One region of the Acidobacterium sp. FHG110202_01 genome, then DNA from elsewhere that is predicted to be linked to it. Evidence: riboswitches for the same ligand, from Rfam matches in the RefSeq annotation. Region 1 holds a riboswitch; the other holds the start of a gene.
What was found. A riboswitch is a leader RNA that binds a small molecule or an ion and turns the genes downstream of it on or off. The one in region 1 is predicted to bind cobalamin.
Positions count from the first base shown of each region.

Region 2: linked by a shared signal. The riboswitch ahead of AC5S16_RS06675 (TonB-dependent receptor) and the one ahead of AC5S16_RS00750 (TonB-dependent receptor) in region 1 are both predicted to bind cobalamin.

Region 1 is NZ_JBZYWJ010000001.1:191,103-202,166, forward strand. It holds gene AC5S16_RS00735 (hypothetical protein) at 258-563, shown strand; gene AC5S16_RS00740 (hypothetical protein) at 560-778, shown strand; gene AC5S16_RS00745 (hypothetical protein) at 1,141-1,770, shown strand; cobalamin riboswitch at 1,970-2,165, shown strand; gene AC5S16_RS00750 (TonB-dependent receptor) at 2,253-4,655, shown strand; gene AC5S16_RS00755 (carboxypeptidase-like regulatory domain-containing protein) at 4,757-5,233, shown strand; gene AC5S16_RS00760 (DUF4232 domain-containing protein) at 5,263-5,964, opposite strand; gene AC5S16_RS00765 (SDR family NAD(P)-dependent oxidoreductase) at 6,054-6,779, shown strand; gene AC5S16_RS00770 (CHAT domain-containing protein) at 7,532-8,995, opposite strand; partial or broken gene AC5S16_RS00775 (tetratricopeptide repeat protein) at 9,392-9,721, opposite strand; gene AC5S16_RS00780 (hypothetical protein) at 10,021-10,905, opposite strand; gene AC5S16_RS00785 (zf-HC2 domain-containing protein) at 10,940-11,064, opposite strand, start outside.
Region 2 is NZ_JBZYWJ010000003.1:70,647-81,710, forward strand. It holds gene AC5S16_RS06640 (cobaltochelatase subunit CobN) at 1-2,987, opposite strand, end outside; gene AC5S16_RS06645 (FecCD family ABC transporter permease) at 2,984-3,991, opposite strand; gene AC5S16_RS06650 (ABC transporter ATP-binding protein) at 3,988-4,755, opposite strand; gene AC5S16_RS06655 (ABC transporter substrate-binding protein) at 4,752-5,651, opposite strand; gene AC5S16_RS06660 (CbtA family protein) at 5,760-6,503, opposite strand; gene AC5S16_RS06665 (CbtB domain-containing protein) at 6,518-6,739, opposite strand; gene AC5S16_RS06670 (histidine phosphatase family protein) at 6,939-7,520, shown strand; gene AC5S16_RS06675 (TonB-dependent receptor) at 7,699-10,119, opposite strand; cobalamin riboswitch at 10,153-10,323, opposite strand; gene AC5S16_RS06680 (ATP-binding cassette domain-containing protein) at 10,635-10,850, opposite strand.

The DNA.
Region 1 (11,064 bases):
TTCTGCCAGAAATAGCTCCTGAAAGGGGTTAGTAATAGAGCTTGTCTCGAATCCTTTTGCACGGTGCGACACCGTTCGAGAAACAGATCGCTACTCGTAGCACTCCATACAGCACAGACACCCTATCCATGCGGGTATCAATCACAGCGTCAGCCCTTGCGACTACGGCTGAAACCATGCTGTAAGCCACGCCGAAGCCACGCCGAAGGCGCGTCCACCAACGGTGAACACAAAGTTTTGAAATTCCGAGGAAAGTCATGCCTGAAATCACTCTCACAGATCGCGCTACAGCAGCCAGAATCTGTCTACAGCGGCCTGATGAAGGCTATACATGCGGTGAACGCCGCGCCGTCCTCAAGGTCATCCTTGAGCACGCTCCAGCCATCTCCAATATCCAGCTTGCCTGCCTGTTGGGAGTATCTGAGGGACAGATACGCCTGGACCGTAAGGCGATTGGTGCTCCCCGTCCACCAAGACACTTCGACCCTGAGAAGGGGAAGCAGAAGCGCAGGAAAGACCGATACACAAACCCCTTGCTCAGAGCGCTGGGGAGGTTGGCATGATCCGCCTACACCAGTCATACGGTTCACGACAGGCAGCTACACTGCTGCACACCACTGAGCGGCACGTCAAAGCACTTGCCCGTTGTCTGGGCATCAAAACCCGTCATCTGGACAGCAGGCGGGAATGGGAGATTACAGGCCGAGACTTGATGCGGCTCGACTACTACCGCAACCCTGAGACCCTGAGTCCAGACTCATACATCGCAGCCGCCTAAAGCATTGTCCGCTGCTCTGCCATAGGCAGCGGCAGTGACGGCATCGCGTCCCCCAGTACAGGTGCGTGATGCCGCTCTAAGACTTCGCTGTTACCGCGTCGTTAGTTGATCCTTCGACGTTGTAGCAACGATGGCGCTGGTCGACTCCCCGTCATGCAGGACGGGTTGAGTCCCAGCACTCACAAAGGCTCCCGCATGTCTTTCTCCGAGCGTGTGGGAGCGCTTTGCATCGCCTCATCCACCCGATTAGCCAGAACGTCTCAGTGAACGAGCAAACGCAAGAGACTCCTTGGCTGGCGTGTCTGGTGGATTAGGGATGCACCACGGAGAAACAACCTCTAACCGAATCCAAGGAGATTCACATGTCACTCAACAGCAATGTATTCCGCCCAGGCTACGCAGAAGGTCAGACACCCGCCCAGGAAATCGCCCTCAACAGCAGCAACGAAGTAATCAACCTTCCCGAAGCAGCAGTCAAACAGCGTGCGAATCAGATTCTCAGCGCCACCGCTGCGAAGCACAATCTGCAAGTCAGTGACTTGAGTCCAGAGCTTGCACAGCGTGCAGTGGAGGAGGCTACCCGCCAACTGGAGCGGGAAGCAGCCGATGCAAACAACGTGTGGAAGCAGCTATTCGATCAGCAGCAGAAGGAGCTTGAGCTTGCACGTCTACAACTGAACGCTATGAAGGACTCCCGCAACCCCGTCTCACCCAGAGATGCAAGGCCAGTGACCACCACGGAAACGGCAAAACGCCGTGTCGGTCCTGCTGAGTGGTCGCGTATGTCTGTCCCCCAGCGTTGTGCAAGTATCGGCGTCGATTACAGCACCATCGATGTTGGCTTGCTGGAGGACCTGTTCAGCCGGAATGCAAGTCACAGTCTGGCTGCTGACCTGATGAAGCAGAATCCGCTCCGATACAGGACACTGAAGGAAACCGCCACCTGTCTGGGCATATTCGGCGCACCCAGAGGTACATTCAGGAAGAGCTAACCTTGGCAACGCTTCCCCGCCGTCTTCTTTCACGCTGTGCGGCCTAAGCCGCACAAACACTGCATACTATGCAGACGGGGATACAGCATCAGCCAGAGCGTATAACATAGTGATGAAATCGTTCCAATGGTTTACAAGCTGGCTCACCATTATCAACGACACTTCTTTGACATGACCCCTCTGCTCACGAATAATCAAACTTTCAACCAACGCATGAGGTGCTAGGGAAGACGGTGTGAATCCGCCACTGCCCCGCAACTGTAAGCGCGTTTCTGCATGTCTGGTTTTTGAGGACGTGCAAGGATGCCTGACCACAAAGCCACTGGAAAACATCCGGGAAGGCGGCAGGGCAAGAGCGCGCGAGTCAGGAGACCGGCTTCATGCGCACAGTACCGCGTTCCGAGGGGAACGGAGGAAAAATGCCAGACATTCCGCGGCGAAGCCGCTTTGCTCTCCTTTCAGTTTGCTTGTTGTTAGCAGTGATGCCAGCACGTGCTGTCGTCGTTCGTGGACGTGTTACCGATTCTCTGGGCGCCCCCATCGCCAATGCCAGCGTAGCTCTCGTTCAGAACGGGCAGGTCATCGCTTCGGGCATCACACGGAACGATGGAAGCTATCAGCTCTCTTCTTCAGCAACTGGCCGCTTCTACGTTCTGGCCGGTGGAAGATCCTTCCGCCAGCTCGCGACAGAAAGCTTCTACGGTGGCTCTCTCGATGGCATAGAGCAGAACATCCAGCTTGAACCCGAGTGGGTGCGGCAGTCGATCGTCGCCACAGAAACCGGAACACCCCTGCCGCAGGCTCAGGTAAGCGCATCTATTACGGGCTTGAACAAAACCGACTTCCTCAACCGCGCAGATATGGTCGACATCCTGCGCCAGGTTCCCGGAATAAGTGTTGTCCAGACCGGACAACGCGGCGGTGTTGCCAGCATTTTCGTGCGCGGTGGCAATTCAGACTCGAACAAAGTGCTCTTCGATGGCGCGCCCATTGAAGACATTGGCGGGCGATTCGACCTCTCCACCATTGCATCCACAGGCGTGGAGAAGGCCGAAGTCTATCGCGGTCCCAACAGCGTCCTCTACGGCTCTGACGCAGCTGCCGGAGTCATCGGCTTCAGCACGCCTCGCGGTTCCACATCGTTCCCGTCTTTGATCTACGAAGGCGACGCAGGAAACTTCGGCACCTATCGAAATGAAGTGCAGCTCGGCGGAACGCATCGCTCTCTCGACTACTATGGCGGCTTCAGCGATCTTCAGACGCAGAACTCTGTTCCCCAGAGCGAGTACCACAACATTGTCGAGACGGCGAACCTGGGATGGGCGTGGTCCGCAGCTACGACGATTCGCGTTACTGCGCGCAACGCCGACATCGCTACCGGACTACCGAATGCCTACCAGTTCTACCAGATCGCGAATGACGCCAAGCAGTCTGACCAGAACATTTTCATGACCGGAACCATCGACCACACTTTCTCCGACCGCCTGCACGGCCTCGTCCGCTATGGCATGGCACGCAAGCGCGAGGAGTCGACGCAGTGGTCGCCTACTGGAATCTATGACGCAACCGACGGCATTTATCTCGGCCTGCCAGTCACTATCAAAGGAGCCAACGGGTACTCCGTCAGCGGTCAGGCGATTCTGAACTATGCCGGAACCTATCCCATCACATCAGAGCTTGTATCCAACCGCGACAACCTCTACGTGCAGGCCGATTATCAGTTCACGCCGCACCTGATGGCCATTGCCGGCTTCCGCTTTGAAGACGAGCGTGGAAAAGACTATTATCCCGGTTTCTTGAATGACACCCTGGAGCGTGCCAACTACGACTACATGCTCCAGATCGGCGGTGATTTCCGCAATCGCCTCTTCTACTCATTTGGTGGAGGCATTCAGAAAAACCAGCTTTACGGAACTGAAGGTACGCCGCGCATCGGGCTTTCCTATTACCTCGTGCGTCCCGGAAGAGGCATCTTCCACGGCACCAAGCTCAACTTCAATTTTTCAAAGGGCGTCAAGGAGCCGACCCTCACCGATCAGTTCGATTCGCTCTACCAGGTGCTCAACACCTACGGAGGTCCGCAGTCCGCCGCACAGTATGGCATCGGGCCTATCGGAGCGGAGCATTCGCGCAGCTATGACGGCGGAGTAGAGCAGAGCCTCTTCAGCGAGCGCGTACTTCTGAGCGCAACTTACTTCCACAATGAGTTCGGGAATCAGATCGAGTCCGTTCCAGCGAGCGCGCTCTACCAGCTTCTACCGCAGCTTTCTCCCGATCAGGTTGCGCAGATCGTTGCCGCCTACAACGTGGCGCTGGCGTCGCCTACAGTGAATTCGCTGGTCTTCCGCGCACAGGGTGTCGAGAGCGAAGTGCAATACGGCATTGGCAAGAACATCTTCCTGCGTGGCGGCTATACCTATCTTGATTCTGTCGTGCAGCACTCCTTCAGCTCCGACGCGCTTGAGCCTACCTACAACACCGAGTCATCATTTCCAACTTTCCCCATAGGCGTTTACTCGCCGCTGCGTGGATCGCGTCCCTTCCGCCGTCCGCCACATACTGGCTTTATTTCAGCGTCCTACACCGGCAAGTACTGGACACTCATCGGCAACGGAGCATTCTCCAGCCGCAGCGATGACTCCACCTATCTCGGTTTCAGCGACGCCTTCTTTGGCAACTCGCTATTGCTGCCTAACCGCAACCTCGACTACGGCTACGCCAAACTCGATCTCGGCGTCGTCTATCAGGCAACGCATTGGCTTGCTGTTTACGCACAGCTTGACAACCTGCTGAGCAACCAGCATACCGGCCCGATTGGATACACATCGCTGCCGTTCAATTTCCGCACCGGCCTGCGCTTCGCCTTAGGCAAGGAAAAGAAATAACGAATGGCTCCCATCCTTTCGACATGATTTTCGCCGAAAAGGATGGGGCCCTTGAAACAGCCCTCTTCTCATCCCTGACCCTGATTCCTTACAATCAAGGCATGGTTTTAGCAGTCTCCCGCAAGCTCCTGGTTTTCTCTCTCTGTGTGCCCCTGAGCCTTTCTGCGCAACAGGTAAAGCGTGGCCGCAAATACACTCCGCCACCGCCGACCTGCAAGGTCACCGTGACCGTCACCAAGGCATCGAACGGCAAGCCCGTGGAGAACGCCGGCGTCATCTTTCATCCCATGAAGGATGGCAAGGACGACGGCAATATGGAACTGAAGACCGATGAGGACGGAAAGGCTGTAATTGACGTGATCCCCGTTGGGGACACAGTACGCCTCCAGATCGTCGCCAAGGGATACCAGACCTACGGCGCTGACTACAATCTCGAAGGTCCGACCGAGGAGATCGCCGTCAAGCTGAATCCTCCAGGCCACCAGTATTCGATTTACGAGAAGCACGACGGCTCACAGGTCGGCGGCCAGGACGAAGCTCCCAAGCCTTCAGATCAGAATCAGCCGCAGCCTCATTGAAAGGTAGGCGAGGGCTTTGGCCCTCGCAATCAACTATCCCCGCGAAGAGACGTAATCTCGATCCGACCTTCGCAGACATTCAGGGGATGATTCACTGTAAAAGCCTCGCTTGATCCCGGAGCAGAAACGCTGATGCGCGAGACCGCCGGGCATGTGTCGCCGGTTGACCAACCCATCTGGAACCATGCCTCGCCTCTCGGAGCAATCACCAGCTGCGCCTGTACCGGAGCTGCGGAGGTATTTTCGACCGCACCCGGCTCCAATTTTGCCCTCAATGCCGCTTCGCTGATGTGGTCAACGATCAGGCTGGCTGCAGGGTTCCCATGCTGATCCAGCAGAGAAACATTCGGGAAGCCGCCGATGCGGCACGGCGCAAGCCCCTGGTTGTAGAAAGCGAGCTTCACCGCGCGGTAGTTGCCATTCACAGTTGCGGCAATCTCAGTAACGGTCAGGTTCTTGTCCTGGCAAGGCTCCGTTCCTCCGGCTTCGTCCGCGCGCTTTACCAGCTGTGGAGGCTTGCTGTTAGTCGCAACCATGTAAGGTGCGTTGGGATTCGGAGCGGCCTTTGCGCGCCGTGTGTCGTCCTTTTGAATGTTGGGCGCGCTTCCCGGCAGAGATGCGTTGTGCTGTGAGTGAGAGCAACCTGCCACAAAAATACCGCATGTCAATGCCAGAAGAATCATGTGGCGTAGCCGGGGAAGCACAGAATTGCCTCGAAGTGTATCAGTCATAAGATGACCCCTGCCCCAAATGCGTTGCAAGGCGGCCTTCCTCGCGCCTCCGAAAGAGAAATCCTTATTAGCAGGTAAAATCAAGATATATGGACAGTTTACAGGGAAAGGCCGCGCTGGTCACGGGCGCTGCCAAGCGCATCGGGCGCACACTTGCGCTCGCGCTGGCGCGAGCCGGCGCTGACGTAGCCATTACCTATCGCGATTCTGACATTCAGGCACAGCAGACCGTAAAGGAATTACAGGCGCTTGGGATCAAGGCTGCAGCCGTCCGCTGCGATGTACGCAATCCGAAAGATGTGGAAGATGCCATCGCTACGGTCGTCCGGCTCTTCGGACAGCTTGATCTGCTCGTCAACAACGCAGGCCTCTTCGAGACAGCGAAGCTTGAGGAAATTTCCGTCAGCCAGTGGGACGCCATGTTTGAGACCAACACCCGCGGCCCGTTCCTGATGGCGAAGGCCGCCTACTCGCATCTCAAAGCAGCCCATGGACGCATCATCAACATCGGCTCGCTCGGCGGATTACATCCCTGGCCCACGCACGGCCACTATTGCACCTCAAAGGCCGCTCTGCACATGCTTACGCAGACCATGTCCAAGGCTTTTGCGCCGGAGATCAGCGTGAACTGTGTTGCGCCGGGAATGATCGTGAACGGGGAGGTCTCCGCCGACTACGAGCATTTCGCCCATAAGACTCCGATGAAGCGCAACGGCGCTCCGGAAGACGTTGCCGCCGCCGTCATGTTCTTTGCCACCGGTCCGCACTTCATCACCGGCCAGATTCTAAGCGTCGATGGCGGCCTGGGGCTGTAGTCAGACCATTTGCCCGGAAAGATGTGGGGTCTTCTCCCCCCTGGGGGGAGGTGTTAAGTCTTTGAAAAACCATGGCTTCTGTTTTCAATGCGGCAAAGTATTGAAAACAGGAAGGTTCGACGTAAAGTCCTGGTTCCAGGCAATAAAAAACCGCCAGTCATAGGCGATTTTTTTGTCTATTTTGTCCTTACATTCAGGATAGCAGAAATAGCGGAAATACAAGCTCATTGCTCGTTGTAACAGGTCTCGTTTGAGACCAGCAACTTACAGCAAAATGTTACTTTCGAAATCGTTGACAAGGCATATTCAGCACTCACGGCCAAAGCCCTGTTTATCACCCGCACTCCGAAAAGGCACGCGGTTTTGAGCGGAGAGGATGATTCTCATCGAGAAACTCCAGGATGCGCTCCACCAGCAGCTGCTCATCTTCAACGCCGGCGCGCAAGAAATGGCACGAAGCGGGTTCATTGTTTAAGTAGGAATACGAATTCTTTCTACTCCGGCCTGCATCATAAAAATCCATATCACTCCCCTTGCTCCTGTTTTCAATTGGGGGATGGGAGAACCCAGGCAGATAAGTTAGCTGTCGACGAAGCGGCAAACTGCAGTGCTGTTGAAAGATGTCTTTCCTTTTTCTGTATTGGTAGTGACGACCGTAATCAAACCGTTACAGAAAATCTGCAACGCTGGAGCAGTTTGGTGTGAGAAATATTTTGCGGACTTGGCGCTCTTAGCGACTTCGCGGTTGATTTTTAAGCACCGCCATAAAGCTGAAACGTGGCCCAATAGAGAGGCTTACGAAACACGCCTTGCGAGTGCAGCAGAGAAAGCTTGGCATTGCGCAGCGCCACATCAGGCGAGCGCCCCTGGGCCAGCTCGTCGTACATGCGGTCCATCAGCTGCGGCGAGGCTGCGTCGCTAGCCTCCCACAGCGAGCCCACAACATAATGCGCTCCCGCGCGCAGAAAGGCCCACGACAGTCCCACCAATCCCTCGCCGCCATAGACGCGCGACCCTGAGCCATAGCACGCCGAAATCGTCACCAGGTCCGCATGCAGCGGCTGCTGGATCACATCGCGCGCATAGAGCTTGAAGGCATCCGGGTTCGAAGGCTCGCGCGTCAGCACAATCGCTGAGTCGAGCGGCTGCGCGCTGCTGCTCGTCCCATGCGCCACAAAGTGGATGTAGGAAAACTGCCCCGGCGTAGTGCTGATGTACGAAGAGGGCAGCGCCTGCTTCTGCGTAAAGACGGCTTCTGTCGCAGCAGGGAAGTGCCTGGATATATTCGATACTTCTGCTCCGGCATTCAAAAGGTCAGGAAACTTTTCATCCGGCGAGATAGGGTTCCCGATCAGCAGCAGCTTCTTCGCCGTCTTCGCGCGTGTTTCCGGACGGAACGCCGCCAGCAGCTTCAGCGAGCTGGCATCAGTAATAGTGGCGTCGTCAATCCAGTAATGCACACCACCGCCCGGAGCGAGCAGCGTCTCGAAATTCAGCGTCGTCAGGCTTCCATCAGGAATGATGTAGACCGGCGAGTTCTTCGCAATCAGCTTTTCCGCCGGCGCCACCAGGATGTTGTAGAGCGCAATGCCATCGGCATAGGCAGACGCAAGCGTGTCTTTTGAATCAAGAATGGCGCGCTGATAGTTCTTCACATGCGCATCGATTTCAGCCTGCGGCGGAAGCTTGAAGAAGTGCGTCCCTGAAGAGTTGATGGCCCACAGGTATGACTCCTGCGGAGCCACGCTGTAGACCAGAATTGTGCCATGCAGCCTGTTGGCAATCGCGCGCGCATTGAGAGGCCTTTTCAGCGCAGCTTTGAAATCCGATGAAGTGACACCGAGCCCTTCTTCCAGAGTCCGCGCCCGCCCAAGATCAAACCACTGCAGCGCCTCATCCGTCCGTTTGTGATTCACCAGGAAGCGAATGTAATCGTCGTAGAGCTCATCAGCATTTGTCGAGAAAGGGAGCTTCGATTCTTCTTTCTTGATGGTGGCTCGTTGCGTTTCAAAAGTTGTAATGGATTGGCGGTACCATTTATCCGCAAGATCGGACTTATTGGATTCTGCATAAACATCCGATAAGGCACCTTCCACCTGCCAACGCAAAGAAGGGGTAATGGCGCGATTCCGATCCAAGGCATCGAGAGTTTCTATAGATTGCGCCATATTGTTCTGGCGTGCAGCTATAAGACTCTTAAGAAAGAGCACATCCATTTCATCTGAACTTCTACCTGAAGCGTGAGCAATGTCGAGCGCTTTACTAGTATGCTGTGCCGCTAATTCAAGATTATTGGATTTCAGGAATAGCTCGGCTAGCGAAACGTGAATTGTAATCTCTTCTTCTACGTCTTGATAAGACTCTGCAATCTGAAGAGCGGTTTTATAACAAGCCTCTGCATCATTTGGATATCCGAGGCGATAGAGAGATAATCCTGTGTTGTTTAACCATTCAATTCGGTCGTCAGTCTCTCCTATTGTTTTCGCACCCTGTTCTGCAATACGAAAACGCGCCAGGGCTTCTTCGAAATTACCGAGTTTGTAGTTTGCCCAAGCTATATTTCCTTGTGATTTTTCTAAGAGACTCTTTGCATTGATCTTTTGGGCAGAACGCACCGCTGCTTCTGATAAATCCAGTGCCTCATCAAAATGCTCCTGGCGAAGGGCGACCACACTTAGGTTTAATAAAGTGGCTGCTTGTTGATAATTATCATGCTGAGTACGAGCAATATTGAGGTTTCGATGGAAAACTTCCTCGGCTTGAACAAGGTCAGCTTGCTGAAGATATAGCATGCCTAAGACGGTGAGAGCATGGCTTTTCAAGGGAGAAGAATTGTCACCTGCAGCTGGCTTTCTACTATTTGATAGAGATTGGGCTTCAAGCAATGCCTGATTAGCTTCGCTACGGCGCCCTAATGATAAGTATGCCCATGCTTTAAGCACGTTCTGTTCTAAGGCAATGTCTGTATTTGCTAGCGAGGAAGGTAGCGGTTCAGAGAGCGCTAATAAAGCTGCATCGTTTTTGCTTTGTCGTAGTAAGGCCCTCGTATCAAGGAGTCGAAATTTCCAGGCCCACTCAGGATCTTTCTGGGAAAGCAATGCGCTTGCTGTCTGAGCTGTCTTATGGGCACTTTCCAGATTCCCATGAATAATCAGTTGTTCTGCCGTGCTATAGACAGCTTTAGGGTCTGTTAAGACTTTTGGTTTACAGCCAGCAAGCGCAGATAGGGTAATTAAAAGAACTACGGCCCACTGGGTTTCCCGTTTGCACTTGCCATTGCAGCGGAAACTGCGCCTCCAACCGGAGAACCCAGTTGCGCCCTGATCATCGACAGACGATATTGATGGTGAGTCACAATCAGTTCTGCGAAATAGATCTTTCCAAAGTCCGGAACGCGGAGTACATTTCCACACGCGATTGCGGGGAAATTTTTTGGCAGTTCGGGCAGTTGGTCGATCAGAGAGCATACGATGAAATCTCTGCCATTTCCCTCCTGATCTGAATCAGGCCAGTGAACGTGACTCTCGGCCCAGTCAGGAATAGGTGCTCCGTTGTACTTCTTCGCAAACGTGGCTTTCGCGCCATCTTTTTGAGCCTTGACCTTTTCCAGGAATTTTTCCTGCTGCGGCCAGGGCTTAGTGGGATAACGATTCTTCGGGTCCGCTTCCAATGTACCGTCGTGATCGGTAAAAAGATCATACTTGATGACTGGTTCAATCAGATTTCCGCTGATGCGCAGATTGATGAATTGCGAGCCTACGATGGAAACCTTTGCATGGCGCCTATGATGCGGGTGCGAAACTGAAAGCTGCGCGACGACACGGTCTGCAGTAATGACATCGAGGATATTGAGGCCGTCGATGGTTGCGCTGACCTGCGTTGTCCACGGTCCTTCGCTTGCCTCGTCTTTCTTGCTGCCGGAAACGTGTGTAGCCTCATTCGTAAAACTTACAGTGTCTTTCCATTTGCGTCCCTTCCGTTGCTTTTCGATAAAGCCGCCAACCACGGGCAGGGAAGAAGAAGCATGCGAAGGAATAAAACCGCTGAAGGGGCGAGTAATGAAACCCCCGATCGGATTCGCATCAGCATGGTAGTAGTAAATCTTCTGCGGATTATTTTCAGCCATTACTTTTCCATTCTGGGGAGGAGTTGAATTTTCGTTAACGAGTCTGCAAAAGGAAGCGGTACTTCGCCAGATCGACCGGTGCGCTGGTTGACGCGCCAGTTGAAATTCCCTGGACCAGCAGCGTATTCACGCCAGCCTCAGCGCTGTCTGCCGGCACCT
Region 2 (11,064 bases), on a different contig from region 1:
TCGAGAACATTGCTAACGTCCTCTGACGCGAAGCCGAGAACAGCCTTCTGAACCTCAGAGATAGAATCTCTCCGAAAGCCCAAGTTTTCGAGCATGGTGTACAGATCGAGTGCCGCTTTATCGAGCAAATCCAGGACATCGGCATGCGTATGCACTATCTGACCAAGTAGATTGCGGCTCTCTGGAAGCCGCTCTCCTGGTTTTTCCAGAAGAGCCGCAAGGTCAAAACCGGATGCGCTGGCTATAGACGACTGAAGGCTTGGAGCACTTGAGTTGGAGAGACGTGTCAGCGACTGAAGCATTTCCGGCAGAGGTGGCATTTGCCCCAATGTATGCAATCCACTACGAATCTGCGCCATGCCCAGTTCGCAGAGGTAGCCGTCGAGGTCTTCAATTAGGTGAGCGACGTCATTGCCGCTCATTTCCGCCAGCGTTGTCGGAATTCCCTCTGGCGTCAGTTCGTCATCCCAATCGTGCTTATGGTCGCCATGATCACGGCTGAGCATCGTCTTGAGGCCAAGGTCGGCCTGTAGATTCGCTTTTTGCACGAGATCCCATATCTGCTGCTGCAAATAAGGCAGCTTTGCGGGATCAAGCTTTTCTACGGCGTAATACTCGTTGACAAGCTGATTGAGCTCAGCGAGCACGCCGTAGGTTTCTGCCGTGGTCATTGGTGGAGTCAGGTGATCGATGATTACCGCATGCGCGCGGCGTTTGGACTGGCTGCCTTCACCGGGGTCGTTGATGATGAATGGATAGACAAGAGGCATGTCCCCCAGTAGAAGATCGGGAAAACACTCCTCAGAGAGACCGATGCCTTTGCCGGGAAGCCATTCAAGTGTGCCGTGCTTCCCCAGATGCACGATGGCATCTGCGCCCCACCCGCCTTCCGATTGCGGCGTGCTGAGCCAACGGTAGAAGGCGGCATACTGATGCGTCGGTGGGAGATCAGGTGTGTGATAGATGGTATCCGGATCGATGCCGAATCCGCGTGGTGGCTGGAGAGCCACCAGTGCATTGCCAAAGTTGAGAGATGCGAAGTGATAGCTTTGCTCGTCGCTCCACGGCTCATGATCGAGGGCTGCGAGTTTTCCAGCGAGCGAGCCCATGAGCTTCTTATCCGTCTTTGGCTTCGCGGAGCGCACGCTGGATCCATGAGGCTGCGGCTGTCCCCAGTAGTCTTCCATTCTGCGGCGGGAACGCTCAGGGAACGCGGAGAACTGTGCGTGATATGCCGCTCTTGAGAAACGTTCCGCATAGTCGGGATGTAGCGGGTGACGATCGTCATACGATCCGCGTTCGAGCAAACTCTGCATCAGGTCGTCGGATGTATTCGGCAATGCGGTGATGTTGTAGCGGCGACTTCGCATGGCGTGCAGTGCCGTCAGGAGACTTGCGGGAGTATCGAGACCAACTGCTCCGCCAACCTGAGAGGCCTTGGCGGCTGAGTTTGTGAGAACAAAGGCGATACGCCGTTCTGAGTTTGGCGTGTGGCTAAGCTTCGCCAAGCGGGCTGCGATTCCGGCTACTCGTTCGATCCGTTTCTCGTGCGGAACATAGAGACCATCGGAAACCGATGCGCCGCGTTCCTTGAAGGAAATCGGTACGGTGATAATGCGGCCATCAAATTCAGGAATGGCTACATTGATGGCAGTATCGAGCGAGTTCAGGCCTCGGCGCGATCCTTCCCATGCGCCTTGCGCCATTCCGCTGGCAATGGCTTGGATGACGGGAACTCCTAGTTCTTCGAGCGATGTGACGGCTTCGCCTGGTTCCGTAATGTCTCCGGTGTTGACTTCGCCAAGCGCAAATGACAGCGTTGAAATTAGCACGTCTGTGCGCCCTTCGATCCACTGGAAGGCTGCAGGTCTGCCGGCCTCCAACGACTTGAGGCTCGAAGTGAAGATGCAGAGTGCATTCATTCCACGCTCTTCGATTGCCTGCGCCAGGGCATCGATAAATCCAGTGTTGCCGCTCATGCGATGAGCCCGGTAGAAGAGCACAGCAACCGTGGGCTTGCGCGGATCGGCTCTGCGTTCCCAGTCTTCGATGGCGGCAATATCCATGTCGGGGAGATAGACACCATGTTCCGGCATTGGAGTGGGAGCTGCGTAGCCATGTCCGGTTAGTAGAAGGCGGTCGGAAAGGAAGCGACACAACTCGATAAAGTTGTTGACGCCGCCAAGAGCAAGATACTGAGCGGCCGTCTCCATCACGTCGCCAGGAACGTTGACGGTTTGCGAGAACTCGGGGCTTAGCTCGCCGGTGCCGCTGATGAGCACGAGAGACTGTCCGCGCTGAATGCACATCTCGCGCAGGCGGTTAAACGCTGGCACGCAACTGAGAGGGCCATGAACACGCAGCACAATAACGCGGGCACGGCCTAACTTCCCGCCAAGCAGTACCTCCATCTGATCTTCGCTGTGGAGTGCGTTGAGGGAATAAGAACCTACTTCGAGTTCCGCAGGGAGAAGGTCTTTTGCGCGGGCTAACGTCAAAAGGTCCGTATCCGCGTGTGAAAGCAGCATGATGCCGCCGGTTGGTTGCGGAGCCTCGGTTTCGTCGGGCAGTTCGGCCGGTTTGCGTACATCCCAGTCGTAGTAGTTGAAGACGAACTCGCTCAGCTCAGCCGGAGGTTTGAGGAATCGGTCGGCTTTGAGCATCGACTCGGTGTAATCGAAGATCTGCCGGACCTGCCAGGCGCTGTTTACGGAGTGGAACCAAACGGATCGCCCGTCAAAGACGAGGCAGGCTACATTCGCCAACGCGCAGGGGCCGAGGCATCCGCCTTTGGTGAGATGTACTTCATTGCGGATTTTGCGCCGCAGCCACTCTTCCTTATAGACATCGACCGGAACCTCAGCATAGCCGCGGTCGGTTCGGCCACAGCAGCAGCCGGTTACGCAGTACGACAGATGCCCGCGGTGTTGAACGATGTTCAGAGTGCGGCCATCCGCACGGATGACGCGCTGACGATACGATGTCATATCTCCTCCACAGGCGTTCTTTGGCGGATTACCCAGACCAGGTATGGGCCACCAATTAAGGCAAGTACAGCACCGGCTGGAAGCTCCGAGGGCGGCATGATGATGCGACCGAGGGCATCACAGAGCGCGAGTAGTGCTCCACCTAAGAGAAAGGAACAAGGCATCAGGAGCCGATGATCGGGGCTGATGCGTGAGCGCACAAGATGCGGCACAATCAATCCGACAAAACCGATGGGGCCGGTGAGAGCAATTGCCCCGGCAACAAGAATTGAGCCGAGGATATAGCCTTGCGCGAGTAGAGCTCCAACACGCACACCACGCGAGGCCGCCCATCGCTCCCCAACAGCAAGCAGATTCCAACTGCGTGCCTGCGCGAGTATGAAGGCAGAAGTTATGAACACAACTGCTGCCAACACTACTAGCGAGGTGTAGCTTGTCGCGTCGATGCTGCCGATCAGCCATCGCGCAATGGAGAACGAACGCGACATGCCAGCGAAATTGCTCAAGATAATGATGAAGGCAGCACAGATGCTATTAATGGCGATCCCTGTCAGGAGCAGGCTGAAAACTGAAATCTGGCGTTGACGAAATGCGCCTCCGATCACGAGGATGAGAACACCGAAGGCCCCGGTCAAGGCTCCGATCCACGTTACGGGAACTCCGAGGAAGGTCTCCCAGCCGGCGGCTATGACGGCGACTGCTCCTAGTGAAGCGCCCGCCGAGATGCCAAGTGTGTATGGTGTGGCAAGCGCATCGCGCAGCATCGCCTGAAAAAGCGTACCTGCGAGTGAAAGTGCGCCTCCGGCAACGAGTGCGAGAAGAGTACGGGATACCCGCAATTGAAGCAAAATCTCGTAGTCCGGCGCCTCACGTTGCAGCACGCGCGTCAGGCTGATGGGGCCGGCTCCGACCCACGGGAGCAGCAACGCTGCTCCGACAAAGACCATGAAGGAGAGCAGGACGCTGTACCGCGTCAGGAAGCCAAGCTGTTGGGTTGTGGTCATTGGTACCACACCCAGGGCGAGCCTGCCGGAGTGCTGCCCATATCGAGGCGTTTTGAAAACAGGCTCAGCCATTCTGTGTTGTCATGGGTTTCTGCGGTTCGGATGTCATAGGCGATGGCTCCGCTTGCAAGCACGATGAGGCGTGTACAGTAGGTTAGCGCCAGATTCAAGTCATGCGTAGCGGCGATGCAGAGTTTTCCTTCACGCGCTTCTTCCCGCAATATGTTGAAGCAGTGCAACTGCTGTTCGATGTCGAGGAAGGTGGATGGCTCGTCCAGAAGGAGCGTATTGGCGTTCTGAGCGAGACACGCGGCGAGCAGCACACGCTGGCGTTCACCTCCGCTCAGAGAGCGAAAGGCGCGATGACGCTGCGGCCAGCAGGAAGTGCGCTCCATAGCCGCACGGATGTATTTGTGGTCCTCCTCGGATTCATACCAGTGGTCAGTGTGCGGGTATCGGCCCATACCGACTAACTGCTCTGCAGTGAATGGGAGATCGGCATGGATGGCCTGCGGCAGATGACTAATCTGTTGCGCGATTTCCCGGCGTCTCCATTGCTTCTGATGGCGTCCGACGATGGTGACTGCACCGGTTTCGGGCATGCGAAACCCGGAGATGATGTCGAGCAGAGTGCTCTTTCCGGAGCCGTTGATGCCGAGCAGCGCAAGGAACTCTCCTTCTTCGGCGCAAAAGCTGATCGAATCAAGGACGGGGCGGCTTCCGTAGGAGAAGCTCACGCCATCGACTTCCAGCAGACAGCTCAATCCGAACCTCCGATGCCATGAACGAAATCAAATAGCTGTTGCGTCGCAATCGGAGTGCGCGGGCCGGGAACGACGAGCGAATCGGTGGTGCCGGCGTAAACGTGTCCAGTTCGGACAGCCGCAAGATCCCGATATTGACTCCACAAGGCAAGAGTTGCGGCACGTGAGGCTCGGCGAGCCTCTTCAGTTTCCTGTGTACCACTCAGATCGATAATGACATCAGGATTCTCACGCAGGACCGTTTCAAGCGAAATATGCGGGTATTGCGGCAGACCTGGTTTTGCCAGGACATTGATGCCGCCGGCAATTTCGAGAACCTGGTTCACATAACTATCAGGACCAACAGCAATCAGATTATTCAGCGTTCCCTGTTGACGATCCACTATGATCAGCACACGCGGGGAGCGCATAGTCTTTGCTTTGGACTGAATGGCGTCGAGAGAGCTTTTGATCTGGGCGATCAGGATGGCCGAGCGGTCGGGAACGCCTGCGGCTTTCCCGATGAGCTGAATGCCTGTGTAAATATCTTCCAGCCTGACGTATGGCACTTCGACGAATGGAATGTGAAGAGCAGTCAACCTGTCCGTTAGATCATTGGCATTGCTTTTGCGCTCCAGCACAACGAGGTCAGGCACAAGTCGAGCAATGGCCTCGGCATCAGGATGGACATAGCTGCCGACTTTTGGAAGTTTCTGAACCTGAGGCGGGTAATTCGAGAAGCGTGACACCCCGACGACCTCATCTCCAACGCCCAGCGCAAAGAGCGTTTCCGTGATACTGGGGGATGTGGAAACTATCCGCTGCGGTCTGGTTTGTGCCGAAAGCGTCAAGACGTGGATCGGCACATAAACCAGCAGAAGAATTGCTTTGAGGCGGAATTGCTGTCGTAGAGCCATGCCAAACCGGAGAACCCTCCTCGGAGGATGCGAACGATGGATGCCAGAGTTTGAGGATTCCTGCAGCGGATACATTGTTTCTTGTCCTTTGGTAAAACGAAGGCTTATCTACTGGCTGTATGCCGTCCAGCGATGTGTGCTTTCAGGGCTTGATGCAGCTTTCTCCGCAAGCCACCCAAAAAAGAACCCAAGTACAGTCCACAGAAGCATCTGCATTTCGAGGACGGCCATACGGAATCTCCACATCAAGGTCACGGGAAATCCGACCGGAACCTCGTCGAAATTTGGAAGAAAATGAGCACCTGTGGCAACGACAACGACGAAGAAAACTGCCGCAACCAGCAAAGCATTCCAGACGCCCAAACGGTTATGCAAACGGTTCTCAACTTGAACTGCGAGGACCATGGCAATGACCGAAACGGCAAGCAGCAGGAAGAATGCCCCGGTGCGCAGGCCGATGGTTTCGGGATTCCCTACGGAAGGCGGATTTGCCGGATATTTCAGCGCAGGGACAACTGCAAGTGTTGCAAATCCCAAACCTGCCAACAGGGCTGAAAGTGAACGCGGGCTTGTCACAGGCATCCGGCCATAGGCGAAGGCAAAAACAAGCGCGAAAATGCCACCTATGGCAGTACCTTCAATGACGGTCGCCGTCAGCAATCCGAAGTTCCTTTGAATGCTGCGGCTCACAATTTCAGGCTCAGGCGGCTCGTCTTTCGCCCGGTCCATGCTGATTTCAATTGCGATGGCGCGTTCTACCTGCGGTTCGCCGATCCACCGGGCCAATGCGAAGACGAAAAGGCCTGCGACGACGCCTGCAAGCATCCCGCGCAGAAGCAGGATGCGAATCATCTAATAGCCTCTTGTCAGTGACAGGGAAATCCGAGGAGATGACGGCCGTCATGCACGAATTCATGAACGGCATGTCCCTGGATGAGAGAAGTAGCCCCCTGTTCGGCTCCGACAAAGTAAATCGCCAGCAACATCAGGAGCCCGCCAAACAAGGCCCAAGGCAATATTTCGCGGACGGGAATAGCTGGAATGGAAACAGGTTGAGGCGTCAGCACACTAACTACGGATTGGGCCATTTGAGAACCTCCCGGGATCATGCGTCCCACAAGCAGAGTTCGCTTCAGGAATGAAGGAAGGTCTGGCTTATATCACAGTGGCGCGACCGCGCCGGAATTGCACCGGCTTCTTCACTTCATTATCAAAGACTAATCTAACCCTATGGTCCCTCTATCATAAGTGTCAAGGTTCTGGTATAGACCCGGCAGAGGAACTCCCTTGACCGCTCGGCTCACGCTCATCGCGCACGCAGCAACAGAATCACAAAGACAGGCAGCCTTTCCGCTCGACGAACCTGTTATCGAGCGCGATGATAAGGGGATTGGTGGATTTCCCTGGACTGTGCCTCGGGCGGACCGCATTTTGTCAGCACCCGAGCAAAGAGCCCAACAAACATCCCATATCTTGGGACTCCCGGTGGTGCTGGCAGAGGAACTGCGAGACTACGACTATGGACGATGGAGCGGTAGGAAGTTGGATGTACTGCAAGCCGAGGATCCCGACGGAGTCCTTGCGTGGTTGACCGATCCAAGCGCCGCACCGCACGGAGGAGAGTCGCTGGAAAACCTAATTGCTCGAGTCGGAAGATGGATGGACGAGCAGCGGTCAATAAAACACACCATCGCCGTAACTCATCCAGCGGTAACTCGTGCAGCGATTGTCCATGCTTTGCAAATGCCCATGATGATTTTCTGGCGAGTGGACATTGCTCCGCTGACTCTGACCGATCTGCGTTTCAGCCGTGGCGTTTGGACGCTGCGTTGCGTAGGTTGCTCACTGAAGCAACACTCGGACGAGTGAGATGTCTGATCCGAGAAATCGCGAGGCTCGCGTCCAAAGTTGGCCGGGTGTTCCTATCCATTGTTGGGGGGAATCTAGGTAAGGGCAAGTTGCTTCCTCGTTCATTTTGTGCTCCTGATGAGCTTGAGCACAGCCTGTGCAATTGAAAGGCGGTGCTCAAAACCTGCACTCGGTTTCGCTATTTCCAGAAAGCCCAGCCTGTTGGGCCGCCTAGCGTGAACCGAAGGCCGCTGCGGATGGTAAACGGTGTGGCCGGGAACCCGAAGGCCGCTTGATAGTGTTGGCTGAAGAGATTTTCGATGCTGGTGTAAAGCTGCAATGAAGAGCGTAAGTTATAAGAGCCACTCATATCGAACTTCTGATAGGCAGGAGCCAGATTCCGGTTAGGAAGCAACATGGTATTGCCGCCATCTGCATTGGAGAGAAACGTGCTGTCATCGCGGCTTCCAATCAGAGACCCGCTGAAGGTCGCAGTGAAATTTTTGTGGTTGTAGAAGAGAGCCAGGCTTCCGGAATGGGGGGCACGTCGAAAAGGTCTTGCTCCGACGAGTGGAGAAAAAGCTCCAATTGGAATACTGGGAAACTGTGGATTGAACGATGGAACACCGAAGGCCTTGGTGGTCACTGGATCGAGATACGTATAGTTTCCCTGAAAGATCAGGCCATGCCTCAGGTCGATTTTGGCGTCGAGCTCAGCACCCAATGCGCGTTCGGAGTCCGCATTGACGTATGCTCCGCCGAAAGGCGTGGCTTCGGCGGCTTCCGGAGGCACTCCCAAAGCGACCAGTTCATTTACATTCAGAAAGGAAATCAGATCATAAAATCTGTTATAGAAGAAGGTTGCCCCGACGATGGCACGTCCATTCCAGAGTCCCTGTTCGATACCCGCATCGAATGTACGGCTTCTTTGGGGACCGATCGGCGAAATGTTGAACTGACTGATCTGCTCCGGAGTAAGCAAGGCAAAGAGTGCTGACCCCTGCTGTGATGTACTGGGCTCCTCGATTCCTTGTCCATAGTTGAATCTCAGTTTCGTTTGTCCAAAGAATCCTGCGTCCAGCGGGCTCCGCAAATAATAGGCCAGAGAGACGCGCGGCGTTGCGGCAACGCCAAAGACTTCGTTCTTATCGACGCCCACGCCTGCAGTCGCAAAAAAGCGATGGGCCAGGCTGCCGTGACCTTCAGCAAAGTAACGGTAATTGTTGCGAGTCAGTCCCTGGCCGTTCTCATGCTCGAAACGAGCACCTGCGACTCCTGTCCAGTCTTCCCAGAAACGATACTCCGTCTGGGCATTGATGGACCGGTGGCCTTCATATGACGAGAAGATCATTGGATAGGCGCCGCCGAAATCAAGAATTGCCTGGCCGGTCACACTGTATCCATTGCTTCCGCGAATGGTTACCGTATTTCCCAGATACACAGGTCCTTCAATTGGTGAATCGAAGAATGAGCCCGTCGGTGTTGGATTAACATTCAGGTCGCTGAATTGTGTATAAGCGAACTGCGCCTGATTATGCCAGCGTTCTGTGGTTTGATCCTGTATGGTTCCACCGATGTATGTGTTCTCGTTTCGTTGCGTGGAATCATCTTCAATCCCATAGAACAAGATGCCGTTGGGGGTTCCAAGATTGGTGGTATTGTGACGTGCGGTGATGCGTATGCCTGTTCTCTCGTTCAAAAACCAGCCAAGATTTCCGTCGAACGTAACATTATGAAAGAAATCGTTGGAATAGCTGCCTCTCGTGTCATAACGCGCAAAGTTGCCGAAGTAATCGAAGTGCCCGATTGCCTGCCCAAGAGAGGCGTCCTGATTGTAGGTATTGAAGTTTCCGCCGTCTGCTGCGTATTTCAACTGAGGAGTGCTGGTTGAGCCTTTGGCTGAGGTCACACTCACGACACCGACCAGCGCATTGCTTCCATAGAGAACACTGTTCGATCCGCGAAGCACTTCCACGCTGGCAACCCCACTGTTGGTGAGCTGCGCGAAGTCGAAGCCGCCTCCGATGCTGTTTGCCGGAATGCCATCGATCAAAACCTTATTGAAATCGGATTCGCCTCCACGAAGGAACAGGGAAGTGGTGCCTCCGCGCTGACTGGTCTGGACGATCTGTGCTCCGGGCACCAGCCGAAGTTCCTCGAGAACATCCAGCTTGTTCAATGCCTGAATCTGGTCGCTGTCGATGAGGCTGATCGATGCGCCCGTCTGGGACTCCGGAATCGCTGTTCCGGTTGCAGTCACGACAATCTGCTGCGGCAGAGCGCCAACGCTCAAATGCACGGTCGTCTCTACCGTCTTTCCGTCGCCGACAAATATTGGTGAAATGGTCTGTTCTGAAAAGCCCTCGGCCTCGATGTGAAGGCTGTATGTTCCTGATCGAGGCGCGTTGAGCGAGAAAAAGCCTTCGGCATCCACAGTGCCTTCGGCGACTTTATTGTCTCCCTGAAGAAGAGCGACTCTAGCAGGCGAAACTGCATTGCCTAAGGAGTCCAGGACCTTGCCGCGTATTGTTTCGCCCGTTTGAGCATTTAGATTCAGTACGAATAGAACAGCCAGCAAACTCAGACCGGTAGAAAATAGAAATCGAAATCTTGCAATCACTTTTCGTGTCCTCCTTCGCCCTAGAAAGAGCGGACTTATCGTGCTGGAGGGATCGGTCTTCTGACTTGCGATGTCTTGCCGCGACTGCGCCTTCCCACCCTTACAAGGGCAGTGGCATTGTGCAATCGGTTCCATCGCATACAGCTGCTGGGCAGTGGCGGATTCGCACCGCGCTTCCCGTACATCCCGCCTTGTATTAAATTGTGCAAAGCTCCGACGCGCTTTGTTCAGATATAAAAGGACCCTACTTAACAAGTTCTAAATTGCGGAACTACATTTCCCGACTGTGCCCCTTTCCGTCCTCACTCGTATGAAAGACATAGAATGGATGCCCCTCGCGTCCGTAGAGAGTTTCGGCAGTGACACGAAAGACTTCTTCGATGGATTGCGCATTCAACACCCGTTCGCAGGGGCCAATCGATTGAATTCGCCCAGATGCATGAGTGCAACTTTCGAGCAATAACGAGCGACTGCGGTAAGCCTCCGGCACAGGGTGAGAACTTCCAGCGAATGTTCTATGTCGAGATTTGCCATTGGCTCATCGAGCAGGATGCCTCCTCAGAAGTAGCTCTCCAAAGACCGGCAATCGTACGCAGCAATGTGCTTTTTCCGCTTCCGTTTGGCCCGACTATCGCCAGAAAGTCTCCCGTCCGCAGCCGAATCGAAACTGAGTCGAGGATCGTCCTTCCCCCTCGCACTACGGATGCCTGCCTTAGTTCAAGAATGCTCATTGGGCTGCTACGTCCTTGTATTGGCGCATCAAAAGCCAAATAAACACCGGCCCACCGATGGTGGAGCGATTGGCGGTGGATGCATCTGAGTCATACTTTGTTTCGACATTGATCGCGGGCTCTTGCACAACTTCTCCTTCCTGCGCCGCAAGGCACAGCAGACCGAAAGGCGAACGCGGAGAAGCTCTGCATCAGCCTGGGCTCATGCTCATGC